One region of the Sphingomonas anseongensis genome, then DNA from elsewhere that is predicted to be linked to it. Evidence: predicted binding sites of a transcription regulator. Region 1 holds the regulator's gene; each other region holds the start of a gene.

Region 1 (4,473 bases):
TCAGCTTCGCCGCGGTCACCGCTATTATCGCCTTGCATTCGACCGGCTGGGCCCGCCGTACCTTCATGAGGCGCGACGAAGGCCCGTTCGCGCGGCTTGGCCGGGCACTCCTGGCGATGACGGCGACCGGCCTTGCAGTCGAGCTCACCCTGATTCCGCTCGCGCTCTACCATTTCCACAAGGCCGGCCTGTACGGGATCGGCGCGAACCTGGTCGCGATCCCCCTCACTACCTTCGTCATCATGCCGCTGGAGGCCGCATCGCTCCTGCTCGACCTGGTCGGGCTGGGCGCGCCTTTCTGGTACCTCACCGGTCTTTCTATCCAGTTCCTGCTGTGGCTCGCGCACTGGGTCGGAAGCGCCAGCGGAGCCGTCGCCACGCTCGCGTCGATGCCGGGTTGGGCCTTCGCTTTTATGATCGCCGGCGGATTGTGGCTGGCGATGTGGAACGGGCGAGTGCGCCTGCTTGGGCTCGTCCCGGTCGCTCTCGGGGCGACCGGAGCGGCGCTGGCGCCTTCGCCCGACCTGCTGGTGACCGGCGACGGCAAGCATCTCGCGGTCGTCGAGAGCGACGGCGCCCCGCGAATCCTTCGCAGCCGAACCGGCGATTTCATCCGCGACGTCTTTGCCGAGACCGCGGGCTTCGACGGCGATCCGCTGGTTCTCGAGGAAGCGCCGTTCGCGAACTGCTCGCGCGACTCCTGCGTCGCCGACGTGATGAGGGAAGGGCGGACGTGGCGAGTACTCGCGACCCGCTCGACCGCCTCGATCGCCTGGCGCGACCTCGTCCGCTCCTGCGCGGCTTCAGACATCGCCGTATCGGACCGCTGGCTTCCGCGCAGTTGCAGTCCCAGATGGCTCAAGCTCGATCGGGACTCGCTCGGTCGCACCGGCGGCGTTGCGATTTATCTCCGGGGGGCGCCGCGCGTGGTCACCGTGTCGAGCCAGCTTGGCCAGCACCCGTGGGCGCCTGCGCCGCCATCTGCTATGCGGTCGCGAAAGCGAGGGAGGTGAAATTTCATGCCACAATATGTGATCGAGCGTGACATGCCGGGTGTCGGGAAGCTCGGGGTACCCGATCTCAAGAACGCGTCCCAGACGAGCTGCAACGTGCTTCGTGACCTCGGCCCCACGATCCAGTGGGTCCACAGCTATGTGACCGACGACAAGATCTACTGCGTCTACCGCGCTCCCAACGAGGAGATTATCCGCGAGCATGCGCAGCGCGGCGGCTTCCCCGCCAACAAGATTTCCGAGGTCAGAAGCGTCATCGACCCGACGACGGCGGAATAAGCTAGAGCTCGCTCCACACGGCGAGCTCGCTTCCCGACGGATCGATAAAGTGAAACCTCCGTCCGCCGGGAAAGGAGAAGATGGGCTTGGCTATCACTCCGCCGGCCTTGCTCACGGCGTCGAACACCGCCTCGAGGTCCGCGACCCGGATGACGGGCAGCGGTGCCGAGATCGAATCGTCCGGCTGGCCGTTCAGCCCGACGTCCACGTCGCCAGTGGTCGTCGCTGAATAATCCGGCCCGTAATCGGTGAAAGTCCAGCCGAACGCTTTCGAATAGAAAGCCCGGGTGAACTCGTGCGCGGTCGCGCTCGGAAGCTCGACATAGTCGATCCTGGGATCGGCCATCGTCAGTAGCGCCGGATCAGGCCGCTCAGGCGTCCCTGGATCTGGACACGGCCCTCCTCGTAGCGCTGCGGCTCATAGCGCGAATTGGCGGGGTCCAGCCGGATCACCTGTCCTTCGCGCCGGTACGTCTTGAGCGTCGCTTCCTCATTGTCGATTAGGGCGACGACGATCTCCCCGTCGCGGGCGGTATCCACCTTCCTGATCAGCGCGAAATCTCCGTCGAGGATTCCCTCCTCAACCATCGAATCGCCCGAGACTTCGAGCGCGTAATGCTCGCCCGGCCCCAGAAGCGCAGCCGGAACCGCAAAGCCTTCGGTGCCCTGCAGGGCCTCGATCGGAGTGCCTGCCGCGATTCGTCCGTGCAGCGGGATTTCGATCGTGTCGTTCGCTGCCACCGGAGTGACCGGCCTCGGCGTCATAGGCGCCGGCGCACTCGACTCGGGGAGCTTCACCACCTCGAGAGCACGCGCCCGATTGGCTAGCCGCCGAATGAACCCGCGCTCCTCAAGAGCCGAAATAAGCCTGTGCACGCCGGACTTGGACTTGAGTGCGAGCGCCTCGCGCATCTCGTCGAAGCTCGGGCTGACGCCTGTTTCGCCAAGTCGCTGGTTGACGAAGAGGAGAAGCTCGCGTTGCTTTGCGGTCAGCATTTCCGTGGCCCCCATAGCATGAACAGACAGGGAACGTGTAGGAAACAAATGCCTGCAGGTCAAGCGAGCTGAAGCTTAAAGCGAGCCCGCTGTGATCCGCTTCTTGGTCGCCTGGATCGCCGCTTGGTTCCGCTTGACCCCGACCGCGTTCTTGACTGCCGCCTGGAACTGCTGCGCATATTCCTGCGCCAAGGGCTGCGAGAATTCGTTCTGGACTTCGGTGATCAGCCCCGGCTGGCCGGTAGCGTTGCCGGGCACGATCTTGTCGACCTTGACGACGAAGAAACCGCGGCCCTGCGGGTCTGCGCCGACCTTGGCCGTTCCCGACGCGCTGCTGAACAGCACCCGAAGCGGTGCAGGGACCTTGTCGCCAAGCTCGGACAGCTGGATCCGGCGGGCCCTCATCGGCTGGATGGCCGGAAGCGGCTTGCCTGCGGCCTTCACGGCTTCCGCAAGCGATCCCTTGCCGCGCGCCTTGGCAGCTATCGAGTTCGCGACTGCCTTGGCCTGGGCGAGCGCTTGCCCGCGGATCCAGTCGGTCCTGACCCGGTCCTTGATCGACGCCAGCGGCGCCGGCGCGCTCGACACGATCTGCGCCGGGGAAACCAGCGCAAAGCCCTTGTCGCCGGCGAGCTGCTCGACGACCGGATCGTCCGTCGCCGAAAGCTCGAAGCCGCTCTTGAGCACGGGCACGAGGTCCTCGGGGAACTTGTAGGCTGAGTCGCCGCGCTGGACTCCGCTCGCCGTGATCAGGGGGGTTACCGTCACGGACAGATTCGCCGACTTTACGGTCTCGTCGAAGTTCGCCCCGTCGTCGATCTTGTCCTGCACCTTGTCGACCAGCGTCGCGAGCGCGTCGGCCCGCTTTTCGGCGTTCAGCTTCGCCGCGATCTCGTCGCTCGCCTGGGCCAGCGACTTGCCCGCCTGCGTCTGCGCGGATTCGATCTTGATCACGTGCCAGCCGAGCTCCGACTGGATCGGCCCGATAACCGTGCCGGTCTTGGCTGCAAATGCGGTCGCGGCGACCTTCGCTCCGGCGACGTCGGTGAACTGGTCGCGGGTCTGCGGGCCGAGCTGGACGTCCTGCGCCCCGAGCCCCGCCGGCTTCACCGCGTCGACGAAGCTTTGGCCGGAGCGCGCGCGCTGAGCGATTCCGGCGGCGACCTTCTGGTCCGGCACGACCGCCTGGTCGATCGCCCGAACGTCCTTAGCTCCGTAAACGTCCTGGTGAGCCTTGTAATACGCCTCGATCTCCTGGGGCGTAGCAGAGACACCGGCGAGCTGTTCCGGCCCGATCCTGGCGATCTTCAGCACCCTTTGTTCGGGGACCATGTAGCGCGCCCGGTTGGCGGAATAATATTGCTGGAGCTGCGCGTCGCTCGGGTTGAGCCCTGCAGCGAACGCCTCGATCGGGATCAGCGCCACCTGGCCCTCCCGCTGCTCGAGAAGCATCGAAGCATAAGGCGTGGCGACCCCGATCGGCACCCGGGCATTGTTCGCCACGGGCGTTACCAACAGCTGCTGAAGCAAGGTGCCGGAGATGATGTCGCGGACCTCCGCGTCGGTCAGATGCTCGCGGGCGAGGAAGGTCTGGTAGCCCTGGATGCTGACTTCGCCAGCAAGGCCGCGAACGCCCGGAAGCTGCGCGATCTCCTTGTCGATCAGGCGCTTGGAAAGGACGAAGCCGTTCTTGGCGGCGAACGCCTGCAGCGACCGAAGCTCGATCAGGCTTTCGAGCAGCGGGTCGAAGTCGGCGGCGAGCTCCGGATAGCCGGCTTCAGGGTTCTGCTGCCGGACCTGGCCAAGGCGCCGCTGCATCGCCGAGCTCATGTCGCGATCGGTGACGCTGCGCGATCCCACTCTTGCCAAGGTGTCACTGCTGAGCCCGCCGCCGCCCAGGCTAACGCTGCTGATATCCCCGGCGGCAAAGCCGATCAGGATCAGAAGGCCGACGATTCCGATGATGGCGGTGCCAATCGTCGACTTGGACATGCTGCGGAAATATCTGAGCATAACGGTTGGCAACTCTCTGGAAAGAAGCGGTTGGCAGCCGCTTTACGGGTGGGCGCTTGCGCCTTCAAGCGGGGCGAGGCTACGGCACCGCGCAAGGAGAGGAAAGGCATGGCACGGACCAAGCTCGTCGTTGGAAACTGGAAGATGTACGGCGTCGGAAGCGATATCGCGG
Region 2 (4,473 bases), 1.1 Mb from region 1:
CGACCCCCGCATCCAGCTGCAAGTCGCTTGAAACGAGATAGGCCGCGGCGGCGTCGATTGAATATTGCCTTACCGTCCGATCCGGATCGAAGTCCGACGAAGTCCACAGCTCTGCAGAGACTGTGAACCGATCGGACAACGGCAAACCCGCACTCGCGGCCTGGGCCATCGCGAAATGGTATCCGGAGCCGTCCGCGTCGGAGACAACATCGACTTCGGAATCCAGGTTCCAGCCGGCCGAAGATCCGGCGAAGGTCGAATCCAGCGAAAACTCGGCGCCGCCTTCGACCTTGCCGTTGCCGATGGAGCGCTTTGCAACCGGAAGCTTGACGAAGGGGCGCACTGCGAACTGGACGGGCGCGTCGTCGGCGGTCATCCGGTATTTGAGCGCGACGCCCGCATCGCCGAGCCCTGATGCGCGGCGGCGGTTGCCGCCCGCGCGTTCGTCTGCTCGCGTAAAAGGCGTGAAGTCCAGCTCGATATGGAACCGGTCGGTGACGCCGATCTTCACCGCGGTGTCGCCGACCGTCAGCGAAGCTGAACGAATGCCGCCCGATCGATCCCGGATCCAATCTGCGACGCCGGTTTCCACTTGCAGGATTCCGCTCGGAACCGTGCAGGTCGGAGTCGCCTTGCCGGGCCGGTCGGCGCAGATGGACTCCACACCGGCCGCCGCCGCGGCAGGCGAAGCAGGTAGCAAGGCGAGTCCCGCCAACAGCCATTTTTTCACGAGCGCCTCCCGCCGGCGCGACCTGCTATAATCCGCCCGGCGAAGGAGGCAAAAGATGCAACTCACCTACGCAATCAAATACGTCGCCGACATGGATCGAGCAGTTGCTTTCCATCGCGACATCCTCGGCCTCCCGCTCAAGTTCCAATCGCCTGAGTGGAGCGAGTTCGCCACCGGCCAGACGACGCTGGCGCTTCATTCGGCCTCGGATGACAAGAAGGCCGGGACGGTCGAACTCGGCTTCGCAAGCGAGGATTTGGGCGGCTTACATTCGCGCCGGGAAGAACTCGGCGTCGAGTTCACCAGGCCACCAACCGAGATGCACGGAATGCACATCGCGCAAATCCGCGACCCGGACGGGGCTGAGACGTCGGTCAGCGGGCAGGCCTGACCTCCGGCGCTGATTTCGCGGCCTCGTAAATCCACAGGAATCTTGGTTGAGAATGAATTTATCCGCTTGCGTTCAGCGGCGAATGAGGCACAATAGGTAGTAGCGCGGGAAGGGGGACACTCAACTGCTGGTGTTCGGCGCCGGAATTCCTATATTCCGGTGACGGACGAACTCGTCCCCGCTTTCCACAGGGTGACGCCATGGCAAACCCTCTCCGCGCGGCGCAAAAGGACTCGTCTTGGCGGGTCCATGAGAGTAGAACGATTCGAGAACAAAAGGCTCGTGCAGAGCCGGAAAGTCGACGGGGTAGAGCGATGGATTTCACGACTGGAAGCGAAGTTCCAACCGGCGACGTGACCGCCGCGGTGCAGTCGAGCAAGAGCGTCACTCCCCCCGCTTATCCGGTGAAGACCGACGAGGCCCGCGACGAGCTTTTGACCGAGTTCGGCAAGGACACGCTTCGCGACCGCTACCTGCTTCCCGGCGAAAGCAACCAGGACCTCTTCGCGCGCGTCGCGAGCGCCTATGCCGACGACGCCGACCATGCGCAGCGCATCTACGACTACATCTCGCGCCTGTGGTTCATGCCGGCGACGCCAGTGCTGTCCAACGGCGGCACCGGCCGCGGACTTCCGATCAGCTGCTACCTCAACAGCGTTTCCGACAGCCTGGAAGGCATCGTCGGCACGTGGAACGAGAACGTCTGGCTGGCCAGCCGGGGCGGCGGGATCGGGACCTATTGGGGAAGCGTCCGCGGCATCGGCGAGCCGGTCGGCCTCAACGGCAAGACCAGCGGGATCATTCCGTTCGTGCGGGTGATGGACAGCCTCACCCTCGCCATCAGTCAGGGTTCGCTCCGTCGCGGGTCGGCCGCCTGCTACCTCGACATCTCGCACCCCGAGATCGAGGAGTTCCTCGAGATCAGGAAGCCGAGCGGCGACTTCAACCGCAAGGCGCTCAACCTGCACCACGGGGTGCTGGTCACCGACGAATTCATGGAAGCTGTCCGCGAGGGCGCCGAGTTCGAACTCCGGTCGCCCAAGGACCAGAGCGTCCGCGGCAAGGTCGACGCGCGGGCCCTGTTTCAGAAGCTGGTTGAGACCCGGCTTGCGACTGGTGAGCCCTACATCATCTTCATCGACCAGGTGAACCGGTCGATGCCCAAGCACCACCGCGACCTGGGGCTCAAGGTCACGACCTCGAACCTGTGCTCCGAGATCACTCTCCCGACCGGCCGCGACCATCTCGGCGCCGACCGCACCGCCGTCTGCTGCTTGTCCTCGCTCAACCTCGAGACCTGGGACCAGTGGAGCGGCGACAAGGTATTCATCGAGGACGTGATGCGCTTCCTCGACAACGTGCTCAGCGACTATATCGCGCGGGCTCCGGACGAGATGGCGCGCGCCAAGTACAGCGCCGAGCGCGAGCGTTCGGTCGGCCTCGGGGTGATGGGCTTCCATTCCTTCCTTCAGGCCCGCAACATCCCGTTCGAAGGGGCGATGGCCAAGAGCTGGAACCTCAAGATCTTCAAGCATATCCGGGCGCAGGTCGACGAAGCCTCGATGATGCTCGCCAAGGAGCGCGGGCCGTGCCCCGACGCCGCCGACATGGGTGTGATGGAGCGCTTCAGCTGCAAGATGGCGATCGCCCCGACCGCGTCGATCTCGATCATCTGCGGCGGCACCTCGGCCTGCATCGAGCCGATCCCGGCCAACGTCTACACGCACAAGACCCTGTCGGGCAGCTTCTCGATCAAGAACCCGCACCTCGAAAGGCTTCTGAAAGAGAAGCATATGGACGGTGACAAGATCTGGAACTCGATCCTCGAGCATGGCGGATCGGTCCAGCATCTCGACTTCCTGACCCAGGAAGAAAAGGACGTGTTCAAGACCAGCTTCGAGATCGACCAGCGCTGGCTGATCGAGCTGTCCGCCGATCGCACGCCCTACATCGACCAGGCTCAGTCGCTGAACCTGTTCATCCCCGCGGACGTCGATAAATGGGACCTTCTGATGCTCCACTTCCGAGCGTGGGAGCTGGGCATCAAGAGCCTCTATTACCTTCGCTCCAAGTCGGTTCAGCGCGCAGGTTTCGCCGGAGGAGTGGAGGCGGACAACACGCCCGAGCTCAAGGAAATCCCCCTGGCGTCGACCACCGACTATGACGAATGCCTCGCATGCCAGTGATCCTTCCGAACCGTCTCCGGCCGAAAACGAAAGCCGGAAAGGCCGGCGCTCTGGTCGGCGGAATCGTCGCCGGTCTTGTCGCGCTCGACCTGATCGCATTTGCAGCAACCGCGGTCATCGCCGCCACAGCAGGGCTACGCTGATGATCGTGAAGTCGTTTCTCCTCCTCGGCACCGCCGCCGCCGCATTGGCGATCGCATCGCCCGCCTCCGCCGCCGATACGAAGGGGCTCGAATCCGCATTCGATGCGCAGATCAGTGCTGCGGACCAGCAGCAGTGGCTGCAGCAGATGGCGTCGGCGCCCAACCATGTCGGAGCGCCGCACAACAAGGCAAACGCGGAGATGGAGCTCGCCCTGTTCAAGCAATGGGGCTGGGATGCACGCATCGAGACGTTCGATGTGCTCTATCCTACGCCGATCTCGACGACTCTCGAGCTTGTGACCCCGCAGCACGTGGCCCTCGGCGGGCAGGAGCCGGCGGTCGCTCAGGACCCGACGTCCAACCTTGAAGGCATGCTTCCGCCCTATGTCGCCTATCAGGGCGACGGCGATGTCACCGCGCCGGTGGTCTACCTCAATTACGGAATGCCCGACGATTACGCGGCGCTCGCCCGCCGTGGCATCGACGTTCGCGGCAAGATCGTCCTCGCGCGCTACGGTGCCGGCTGGCGCGGCCTGAAGCCGAAGCTGGCGCAGGAGCATGGCGCGGTCGGAACCCTCATCTATTCCGATCCCGCCGACGACGGATTCTCGGGCGACGATCCCTATCCCAAGGGCGGTGCTCGTCCGGAGGGCGGAGTCCAGCGCGGCTCGGTCCAGGACATGACCCTTTATCCGGGCGATCCCCTGACTCCGGGCATCGGAGCGACGGCGAACGCGAAGCGGTTGACTCGCGAGGAAGCTCGGACCCTGCTCAAGATCCCGGCGCTTCCGATCTCCTATGCCGACGCATCGAAGATCATGGCCGCGCTCGAAGGGCCGGTGGTGACCGGCAACCAGCGCGGCGGCCTTCCGATGGCCTATCATTGGGGCGGCACCGACGCGGTGAAGGTTCACCTGGCGGTCAAGTCCGACTGGTCGCTCAAGCGGCTCTATGACGTGATCGCGGTGATGAAGGGCCGGGCCTATCCCGACCAGTGGATCGTCCGCGGCAACCACCGCGACG
Region 3 (4,473 bases), 1.2 Mb from region 1:
GCAACCGCGAGGCGGTCGAGCGTGCAATCGAGGTGAAGTGCGTGAAGCTCGACCTCGGCGAGGTGTTGAACCTGGACGGCGAGGTCCGCGCGCTCAAGACCGAGATCGAAAAGCTTCGAGCCGAGCGCAACGCGATCAGCGGCCGGTTCAAGGATGCAGCGCCCGAAGAGAAGGCCGAGCTCGGCCGGAAGGCGAAGGAAGCCGGCGCCCGGGCGTCGGAGCTGGAAGCCGATCTTGGCGCGAAGCAGGAGGCGTTGAACGCGCTCCTGCTGCTTGCTCCAAACATCCCCTACGAGGGCGCACCCATCGGGCCGGACGAAAGCGCGAATGTCGTCGTCCGCACCGAGGGCAAGCCGCCGAAGTTCGGGTTCGAACCGCTCGACCATGTCGAGTTGATCGAGAAGAACGACTGGGCCGACCTGTCGCGCATCACCCAGGTGTCCGGATCGCGCACCTATTGCCTGAAGGGACGGCTGGCGCTTCTCGAAACCAAGCTGATGGGCTGGGCTCTGGAGAAGATCGCCGGCGCCGGCTTCACTCCGATCACGGTGCCGGCCATCGCCCGGCCCGAAGCCTTCTTCAACCAGGGCCAGTTTCCCGGACACATGGAAGAGACCTACCATCTTCCCGAGGACGATTTGTGGCTGGCGGGAACGGCGGAAGTGGCGCTTACCTCGCTCCATTCGGGCGAGATCATCGAGGCCGATAAGCTGCCGGTGCTCTACGCCGGATATTCGCCGTGCTTCCGGCGTGAAGCGGGAAGCGCGGGCAAGGACGTCCGCGGGCTGCTCCGAGTCCACCAGTTCGTGAAGGTCGAGCAGTACGTGATCTGCGAGGCCGACGCCGCGACTTCGGCCGAGTGGCATTCGAAGCTGCTCGCGCTTGCCGAAAGCCTGCTCCAGGCGCTGGAGATTCCCTATCAGGTGATCGAGACGTCGACCGGCGACATGGGGCTGGGCAAGTACAGGATGAACGACATCGAGAGCTGGGTGCCGAGCCTCGGCAAGTATCGCGAGACCCACAGCTGCTCGACGCTTCATGACTGGCAGGCGCGGCGCGCGAACATCCGCTACCGCGGCGCCGACGGGAAGGTGCGGTTCGCGCACACGCTCAACAATACGGCGCTTGCGAGCCCGCGCATCCTCGTTCCGCTTCTCGAGAACCACCAGACCGAAGATGGACGCGTGAAGCTTCCGAAGGCGCTCCAGGAGCTGATGGGAGACGAATTCCTGTGATCACCGAATGAGCGAGGACGGCGCTCCCGGCGCCGCTCAGCGGCTCAAGGAAGTCGGCGCGCTGGCCAGCCGCTTCTGGCGCGGATTTGGCCACAGGGGCCCTCGTGGTCCTCATGACGGCATTCCTGCGATGGTGATTCCCGGCTTCGCTGCCAATGACCGGACGACGACGGAGTTGCGGCGCGCCCTCGCCGAAGCGGGATTTCGCGTTCATCCTTGGCGGCAGGGGATGAATTGGGGTGCGCGCGCCGATACGCTCGACCGGCTGAGGCGCGCTGTCGACATGTGTGGGCACGACGAACCGATCGTGCTCGTCGGCTGGAGCCTGGGTGGGCTTTATGCGCGCGAGATCGCACGGGTCGAGCCGCACCGGGTGCGAGCGGTGGTGACTCTGGGAACGCCGGTCTGGGGCGACCGCAGGCGCTATACGAATGTCTGGAAGCTGTACGAATTGGTTGCCGGCCATCCGGTCGACGATCCGCCGATCCCCGACCACCCGGCGAAGCCGCCGGTGCCGACGCTTGCGATCTGGTCCGCGCGGGACGGCATCGTAGGCGTTGCGTCGGCGCGCGGGACGGATGACACGCGCGACAAGGCGGTGGAAGTCAGCTCGACCCACATGGGCTTTGCCGTTTCGAAGAAGGGCACGCGTGCAGCGGCGCGTGAAATCGTTCGATTCCTTGAAGAAATAGAGGGCGCCGAGTCGCGCCATTGACTCTCTCTCCCGACTCACGGGATAAAGAACAAACGAAGAACAGAAACGTTGTGAGTCGTGTGGCGAAAGGCTTTTCTCTCGTCGCCGGCGGAGCTGTCTTCGAGCGCTCCGGACCGGCCCGTTCACCGTCCACTCCCCCGGGGCTGGGCGAGCGCTGGAGCACGCGCGCGCCGTCCAGCCCAACCCTCTCCGAGCTGTTCGCGGAGTCTCCGCGCGATAGCGGCTGGACAGGCTTCCTTCTTCCGCAAGTCGATAGGTCGAGGCCCGTCCTGTGGGTGCAGGAGCGGATGGCGATTCTCGAAAGCGGGCGGACCTATCCGCCGGGGCTCGGCATCGACCTCGTCCACGTCGAGGCGCGCGACGCACGGGCCGCGCTGTGGGCGATGGAGGAAGGGGTAAGATGCTCGGCCCTCTCGGCAGTCATCGGCGAATTGTACGGCGATCCCGCTGCGCTCGACTTCACCGCGACGCGGCGGTTGGCGGTCGCTTCGGAGCGGAGCCGGGTGCCGTGCTGGCTGGTGCGGCTGGGCGGCCATTCGAACCTCAGCGGCGCCCGGATGCGCTGGCGGATCGCCAGCGCTCCGTCACTGGTGAACGCGTTGGATTCGCGAGCGCCGGGAGCACCGGCCTGGGATGCCGAGCTGTTCCGCGCCCGCGGACATCCGCCGGGCCGATGGACGGTCGCTCATGAAGCGGATCGCTTCCATCTGGTTGCGGAGCCTGGCGATCGAGCGCTGGGCGAAATCGAACGACTTATCGCCTGACACGCCCGCCGTCCTCACCGTCGAGGGGACGCACGGGCTGATCATCCATGCGGTGACGAAGGCCGCCGCCGAGCGTGGCGCGCGCGCCGGCGCTCGCCTCACCGATGCTCGTGCGCTCGATCCGGCGCTGGTCGCGGTTCCGGCCGACCCCGACGGTGATCAGGCGCTGCTGGAGCGGCTGGCGAAATGGGCGCAGCGCTGGTCGCCTTTGATCGAAGTGGACGGGACCGACGCGCTGCGGCTCGACGTGACCGGCGTCGCGCATCTGTTCGGCGGCGAAGAGGGGCTGGCCGAGGATATCCGCCGCCGCTTCGCAGCGACCGGACTGACCGCACGCGTGGCGATCGCTCCGACCGCTGCCGCCGCCTGGGCATTCAGTCGCTTCGGGGGCGACGAGCTGCCGCCGTTGCATGTCTCCGCGCTTCGGCTGGAACCGGAGACGGTCCGGACTCTCGAGCGGCTTGGGCTGAAGACGATCGGAGCGCTCGCGGCGCTGCCACGCCTCGCTCTGGCTCGGCGATTCCGGGGAGCCGAGGACGTCGTCGATGCGCTCGATCGGGCGCTCGGGCGGAAGCCGGAGCCGCTGACGGCGCTCGCGGAGAATCCGCCGCCGCGGGCGACGCTCCGGCTGCAGGAGCCGGTCACCCATCCCGAAGCGGCTCCGCAGGCGCTTTCGAAGCTGATCCCCAGGCTCGTCCGCACACTGGAGGAGCGGCACCTCGGCGCGCGCAAATTGTCGCTCCACGGTTTCCGGGTCGATGGAAGTGTCGCCGCCGCCTCGGTCGCCACAACCATCGCCAGCCGCGAGCCGAAGCATCTGCAGCGGCTGCTTGCCGACAAGGCGGCAGCGCTCGATCCCGGCTTCGGCTTCGACGCCTTCGCTCTCGTCGCCGATTGGACCGAGAGCCTTGGCACCGCCCAGGAAAGCTTGGTCGAGGAGCCCGGCGGAGAGCGCGACCTGGCGCGGCTGGTCGACCGGCTGACGGTGAAGCTGGGACCCGGAAGGGTTCGGCGCCCGCAGCCGTTCGAAAGCCATTTGCCTGAGCGCGCGAGCGGGTGGCGGCCGGCTCTTGAGAAGACCGAACCGATCCAGCTGCCTTCGGCGCCGCCCCGCCCGCAACGCCTGCTCGACCGGCCGGAAGCGATCGCGGTCGTCTATGCGACTCCCGAAGGCGTTCCGCGCCGCTTCGTCTGGCGTCGCGCGGTACACGACATCGCCCGCGTCGAAGGGCCGGAGCGGATCGCGCCCGAATGGTGGCGCGAGCGATCGACCGCCCGGCTTCGCGATTATTACCGCGTCGAAGACCAGGCCGGCCGCCGCTACTGGATCTATCGCGAAGGCCTGATCGGCGACGGGCGCGGCGGCGCTCCCGAATGGTATTTGCACGGGCTGTTCGGCTGATGCCCGAACGCGAAGGATTTGCCCGCCTCAAGCTCGTTCGGACCGGCGACATGCCGCCCGCGCCGGTAGAACGCGCGCCTTATGTCGAGCTTGGGATCACCAGCCCCTTCTCCTTCCTTCGCGGGGCTTCGGATTCGATCGAGCTGGTGCTTCGCGCGCTCGAGCTTGGAATGGATTCGATCGGGATTGCAGATCGCAACACGCTGGCCGGGGTCGTCCGGATGCACAGCGCCTGCAAGGGCGCGGGACTGAAACCGCTGATCGGATGCAGGCTCGACCTTACGGACGCGCCGTCACTGCTCGCCTACCCAATCGATCGTGAGGGCTATGGGCGGCTGTCGCGGCTGCTGAGCCTCG
Region 4 (4,473 bases), 580 kb from region 1:
TCCTGACGATGAACGACGCCTTCAGGCAGGCTGCGGGGATCAAGAACACCAAGCCGGTCTACCCTGGTGACCTGCTGGTCAAGGAAGACAAGGCTGCAGTCGCCGACGCGGTTCGCCGGCACACCCGGGGACCGGCGATGTCGGGCGATCTCGCCGTCCGGCTCGCGCGCAACCCCAAGGAGCCCGTCGCGCTGACGGTCGCCGGCCTTCGCGGCCTCGGCGATGCCTCGGTGCTGCTCCTGCTCAAGGACAATAGCGAGGAGGCGAAGCTCAAGCGCCAGATCGCGCAGGCGACCAAGATGCAGGCCGTAGGCCAGCTGGCGGGCGGCGTCGCGCACGACTTCAACAACATCCTCACCGCGATCATCGGCCATTGCGACCTGATGCTGATGCGGCACACGCCGGGCGACAGCGATTACGACGACATCCAGCAGATCAAGTCGAACTCCAACCGCGCCGCAGGCCTTACTCGCCAGCTTCTGGCATTCTCGCGCCAGCAGACGTTGCGGCCGCAGGTGCTGCAGCTGACCGACGTCGTCGCCGAGGTCTCGCACCTGCTCAAGCGCCTGCTCGGCGAGACCGTGAAGCTGGTCGTCAAGCACGGCCGCAACTTGGGCTCCGTCCGCGCCGACCCGGGCCAGCTCGAGCAGGTGATCGTCAATCTGGCGGTCAACGCACGCGATGCCATGGCCGCGACGGGAGGGGGAACACTGACGATCCAGACCTATGCCGTCAGGGCGGACCAGGTGGCCGAACTCGGCTCCGACATCCTTCCGATCGCCGACTATGCCGCGATCTCGGTCACCGACACCGGCTGCGGCATAGCGCCGAGCGTGCTCGGCAAGATCTTCGAGCCGTTCTTCACCACCAAGGAGGTGGGAAAGGGGACCGGTCTCGGCCTTTCCACCGTCTACGGTATCGTCAAGCAATCGGGCGGCTTCATTTTCGCGGATTCGAAGGTCGGTGAAGGGACCCGCTTCGTCATCTACCTGCCGGTGCACCGCGCCGAACCGGAAGTCGGAAAGGCCGGGGTAACGGCGAAGGTCAAGGAGGCCGAGCTTTGGGGCACCGGCACGGTCCTGCTGGTCGAAGACGAGCCGATGGTGCGTGCGGTCGCGGAGCGCGCCCTGACCCGCCACGGTTATTCGGTTCTCACCGCCACCAACGGTGAAGAGGCGCTCGACATCCTCGGCAAGGGCGAGGAGATCGCCCTGCTGATCAGCGATGTCGTGATGCCCGCGATGGATGGGCCGACGATGGTCCGCGAAGCGCGCAAATCGAGGCCCGACCTGCCGATCCTGTTCATGTCTGGCTATGCGGAAGAACAATTGCGCAAGTCGATCGACCTCGACAATGTCGCGTTCCTCCCGAAACCCTTCTCGGTTCAGGAGCTTGCGGAGGCCGCCCGGCGCGCCATCGCCGCCAAATAATACTTGCGGGTCCGAAATGTCGGCTTATGCCACAGGGGCTTATGCCCGTATCGCGTTCCATCCTTGTCGTCGAAGACGAGCCGCTGATCGCGATGATGCTCGAGGATTTTCTCGAAACTCTCGGACACACGGTTCACGCGAGCTGTGAAAGCGTCGGCGACGCGGTCGCTCAGGCGGAGAAGGGCGGTTTCGACGTCGCCATCCTCGATGTAAGCCTGAACGGCGAGACCGTCTGGCCGGTCGCTCACAAGCTTCGCGAAAAGAAGATTCCGTTCGTGCTTGCCACCGGCGGACATGTCGAACCGCCGCCGCCCGAGTTCAGGCATGTGCCCCTGATCGAGAAGCCGTACACGGTCGATCGGGTTACCCCGGCGTTGGAAGCTGCGCTTAACGGGTAGTACTTGGCCAGCACGCGGCTGACCAATTCACTGTTCCCCTCTTGTTCTCGTAGAACATACGCGGTACAGACACGTCTTCACAGGGTCGGGCTCGGCCGCCCGTTGACGAAGGGGTGAACAGCATGGCAGCGCAGCTCAAGGTCATCGCAAACGGATTGGAAGTTCCCGGAATGGATCGGCAAAAGGCTCTCGAGGCGGCGCTCGCGCAGATCGACCGAGCGTTCGGGAAGGGCTCGGCGATGAAGCTGGGCAGCCGAGAGAAGATCGAGATCGACACGATTTCGACGGGCAGCCTCGGCCTCGACATTGCGCTCGGAGTCGGCGGGCTTCCGCGCGGACGAGTCGTGGAAATCTACGGCCCGGAAAGCTCGGGCAAAACCACCCTTGCGCTTCATGCGATCGCGGAAGCGCAGAAGGTCGGCGGAACGGCCGCATTCGTCGATGCCGAGCATGCGCTCGATCCGTCCTATGCCAAGAAGCTCGGAGTCGACGTCGACGAGCTGATCGTGTCGCAGCCCGACACGGGCGAGCAGGCGCTCGAGATCGTCGACACGCTCGTCCGGTCGAACGCCGTCGACGTGCTGGTGATAGATTCGGTGGCCGCGCTGGTTCCGCGGGCCGAGATCGAGGGCGAGATGGGCGACAGCCACGTCGGACTTCAGGCGCGCCTGATGAGCCAGGCGCTAAGGAAGTTGACGGGCTCGATCAGCCGCTCGCGCTGTCTCGTCATCTTCATCAACCAGGTTCGGATGAAGATCGGCGTCATGTACGGCAACCCCGAGACCACCACCGGCGGCAATGCCCTGAAATTCTACGCTTCCGTTCGGCTCGACATCCGCCGCACCGGCCAGATCAAGGACCGCGACGACATCATCGGCAACTCGACCCGGGTAAAGGTGGTCAAGAACAAGGTCGCGCCGCCGTTCAAGCAGGTCGAGTTCGACATCATGTACGGCCAGGGCGTGTCGAAGGTCGGCGAGATCCTCGACCTCGGCGTCAAGGCGGGGCTGGTCGAAAAGTCGGGTGCATGGTTCAGCTATGACTCGATCCGGATCGGCCAGGGGCGCGAGAACGCCAAGGAATATCTGAAGGAAAATCCGGACGTCGCACAGCGCATCGAAAATGCGATCCGTGGCAAGACCGAGGAAGTCGGCGAAGCCCTGATGGTCGGGCCCGATGCGGGCGACGGCGACGAGGGCGGTGACGGGATCGCTGCCGAGTAACGTTTAGCCCAGGTCCTCCGGCAGGCAGGGCGGCTCTTCGCGTTTTTGGATTGCAGCGAAGAGTCGCCTCGGCTCCGTCACGACGATGAGGGCGAACCCGCCCGCCGCGCACAGCGCAGTGCCGACGAGGAACGGAACCGCGCTACCATCAAACTGCTGGCCGATCAGGAATCCAATCGCTGCCGCGCCGATCGTGCCCACGACGCCCTGGACCGACGAAGCGGTGCCGGCGATCGGCGCCATATGCTCCATCGCCAATGTTCCGAGATTTGACGAGGTGAAGGCGAAGCAGGCCATGGTCAGTGCCTGGAGCGCCATGAAGACGGCGAGGGTTTCGAAGCCTGCCAGTGCCACGGCCGCATGGGCCGCAGTGACAAGCATGAACGCAAGCGCTGCCGTGTGACCGACGCGTCGCAACCCAAAGCGCCCGACGAAGCGTGAGTTCAGGTACGAGGCGAGCGCCATCGGCGCTGCGATGGACGCGAACACGAACCCGATGAACCGGCCTTCGTCGAAGGCGTCGAACACGATCTGCTGGATGGAGGAGATGTAAGCGACCAGCGCTGAGAAGCTGACCATCATCGCCAGCGTATAGCCGCGCGACTGCGGCTCTCGCATCGTCTCCCACGCCGCTGCAAGAATGGGCTTCCAGTTGAGCGAGCGGCGGAACTCCGGGTGGAGGGTCTCCGGCAGCCGGATCCATGACCAGGTCAGCATGACGACCGCATAGGCCGCGAGCATGACGAAGATCGCCCGCCACGGGGCGAACAGCAGGATGAGCTGCCCGATGTTCGGAGCGAGCACCGGGACCAGCATGAAAACCATGAAGACGAGGCTCATCACACGCGCCATCGCCTCGGCTTCGAACAGGTCGCGGACCATCGCGACCACGAGCACCCTCGTAACAGCCGCCGAAGCGCCCATGGCTACCCGCCCTGCGATCAGCAAAGGAAAGCTGCCGGCGAAGGCGCAGAGCAAGGCAAAGATACCGTAGAGGGTGACGCCCGTGGCGAGGATCGGCTTCCGGCCGAAGCGGTCGGCAAGCGGCCCCCAGAAAAGCTGGGTCGAAGCGAAGCCAATGAAATAGGCGATGACGACGAGCTGGCGGTCGTTCTCCGCGGCCACATCGAGCGAGCGGCCGATGTTCGGAAGCGCCGGAATCATCGCGTCGATCGCGAGCGCGTTCAGCGCCATCAGCCCGGCGAGCATCGCCGTCATCTCACGCGTACCGGGGCGCTTCACGCCGTCCTGTGCCATCGAATCGAACATGGGAGCGGTGGCTGCTGGCCCAGGAACATCAACCGTGCAACAAATGCGTCGAAGGAGAGGGGCGAATGATGGCGCACAGGATCCAACGGCGGACATTTCTTGGGTCGGCAGGGGCTGCCGCGGCGATTGCGGCAATCCCGTTCGCCCGCCTTC

Evidence for each region. Region 1 encodes LexA, which represses DNA repair genes until DNA is damaged. Its sites were predicted from a motif close to GTTCCNCNCTTGTTCT; they were not measured.
Region 2: a site for LexA is predicted at 1,379-1,394, ahead of LZ519_RS06980 (ribonucleoside-diphosphate reductase subunit alpha). Genes of this name have one in related genera too.
Region 3: a site for LexA is predicted at 1,976-1,991, ahead of LZ519_RS07670 (ImuA family protein). Genes of this name have one in related genera too.
Region 4: a site for LexA is predicted at 1,861-1,876, ahead of recA (recombinase RecA). Genes of this name have one in related genera too.

The regions. Positions count from the first base shown of each region.
Region 1 covers NZ_JAMGBC010000001.1:257,453-261,925, forward strand. Annotated here, with positions in the region: gene LZ519_RS01365 (ComEC/Rec2 family competence protein) at 1-1,013, shown strand, start outside; gene LZ519_RS01370 (DUF4242 domain-containing protein) at 1,020-1,292, shown strand; gene LZ519_RS01375 (VOC family protein) at 1,294-1,638, opposite strand; gene lexA (transcriptional repressor LexA) at 1,641-2,288, opposite strand; gene LZ519_RS01385 (peptidylprolyl isomerase) at 2,364-4,301, opposite strand; gene tpiA (triose-phosphate isomerase) at 4,410-4,473, shown strand, end outside.
Region 2 covers NZ_JAMGBC010000001.1:1,348,285-1,352,757, forward strand. Annotated here, with positions in the region: gene LZ519_RS06970 (transporter) at 1-730, opposite strand, end outside; gene LZ519_RS06975 (VOC family protein) at 786-1,121, shown strand; gene LZ519_RS06980 (ribonucleoside-diphosphate reductase subunit alpha) at 1,436-3,307, shown strand; gene LZ519_RS06985 (hypothetical protein) at 3,289-3,450, shown strand; gene LZ519_RS06990 (transferrin receptor-like dimerization domain-containing protein) at 3,450-4,473, shown strand, end outside.
Region 3 covers NZ_JAMGBC010000001.1:1,486,360-1,490,832, forward strand. Annotated here, with positions in the region: gene serS (serine--tRNA ligase) at 1-1,235, shown strand, start outside; gene LZ519_RS07665 (alpha/beta hydrolase family protein) at 1,243-1,950, shown strand; gene LZ519_RS07670 (ImuA family protein) at 2,238-2,714, shown strand; gene LZ519_RS07675 (DUF6504 family protein) at 2,638-4,116, shown strand; gene LZ519_RS07680 (error-prone DNA polymerase) at 4,167-4,473, shown strand, end outside.
Region 4 covers NZ_JAMGBC010000001.1:839,172-843,644, reverse strand. Annotated here, with positions in the region: gene LZ519_RS04300 (hybrid sensor histidine kinase/response regulator) at 1-1,430, shown strand, start outside; gene LZ519_RS04295 (response regulator) at 1,472-1,828, shown strand; gene recA (recombinase RecA) at 1,951-3,051, shown strand; gene LZ519_RS04285 (multidrug effflux MFS transporter) at 3,055-4,320, opposite strand; gene LZ519_RS04280 (M24 family metallopeptidase) at 4,389-4,473, shown strand, end outside.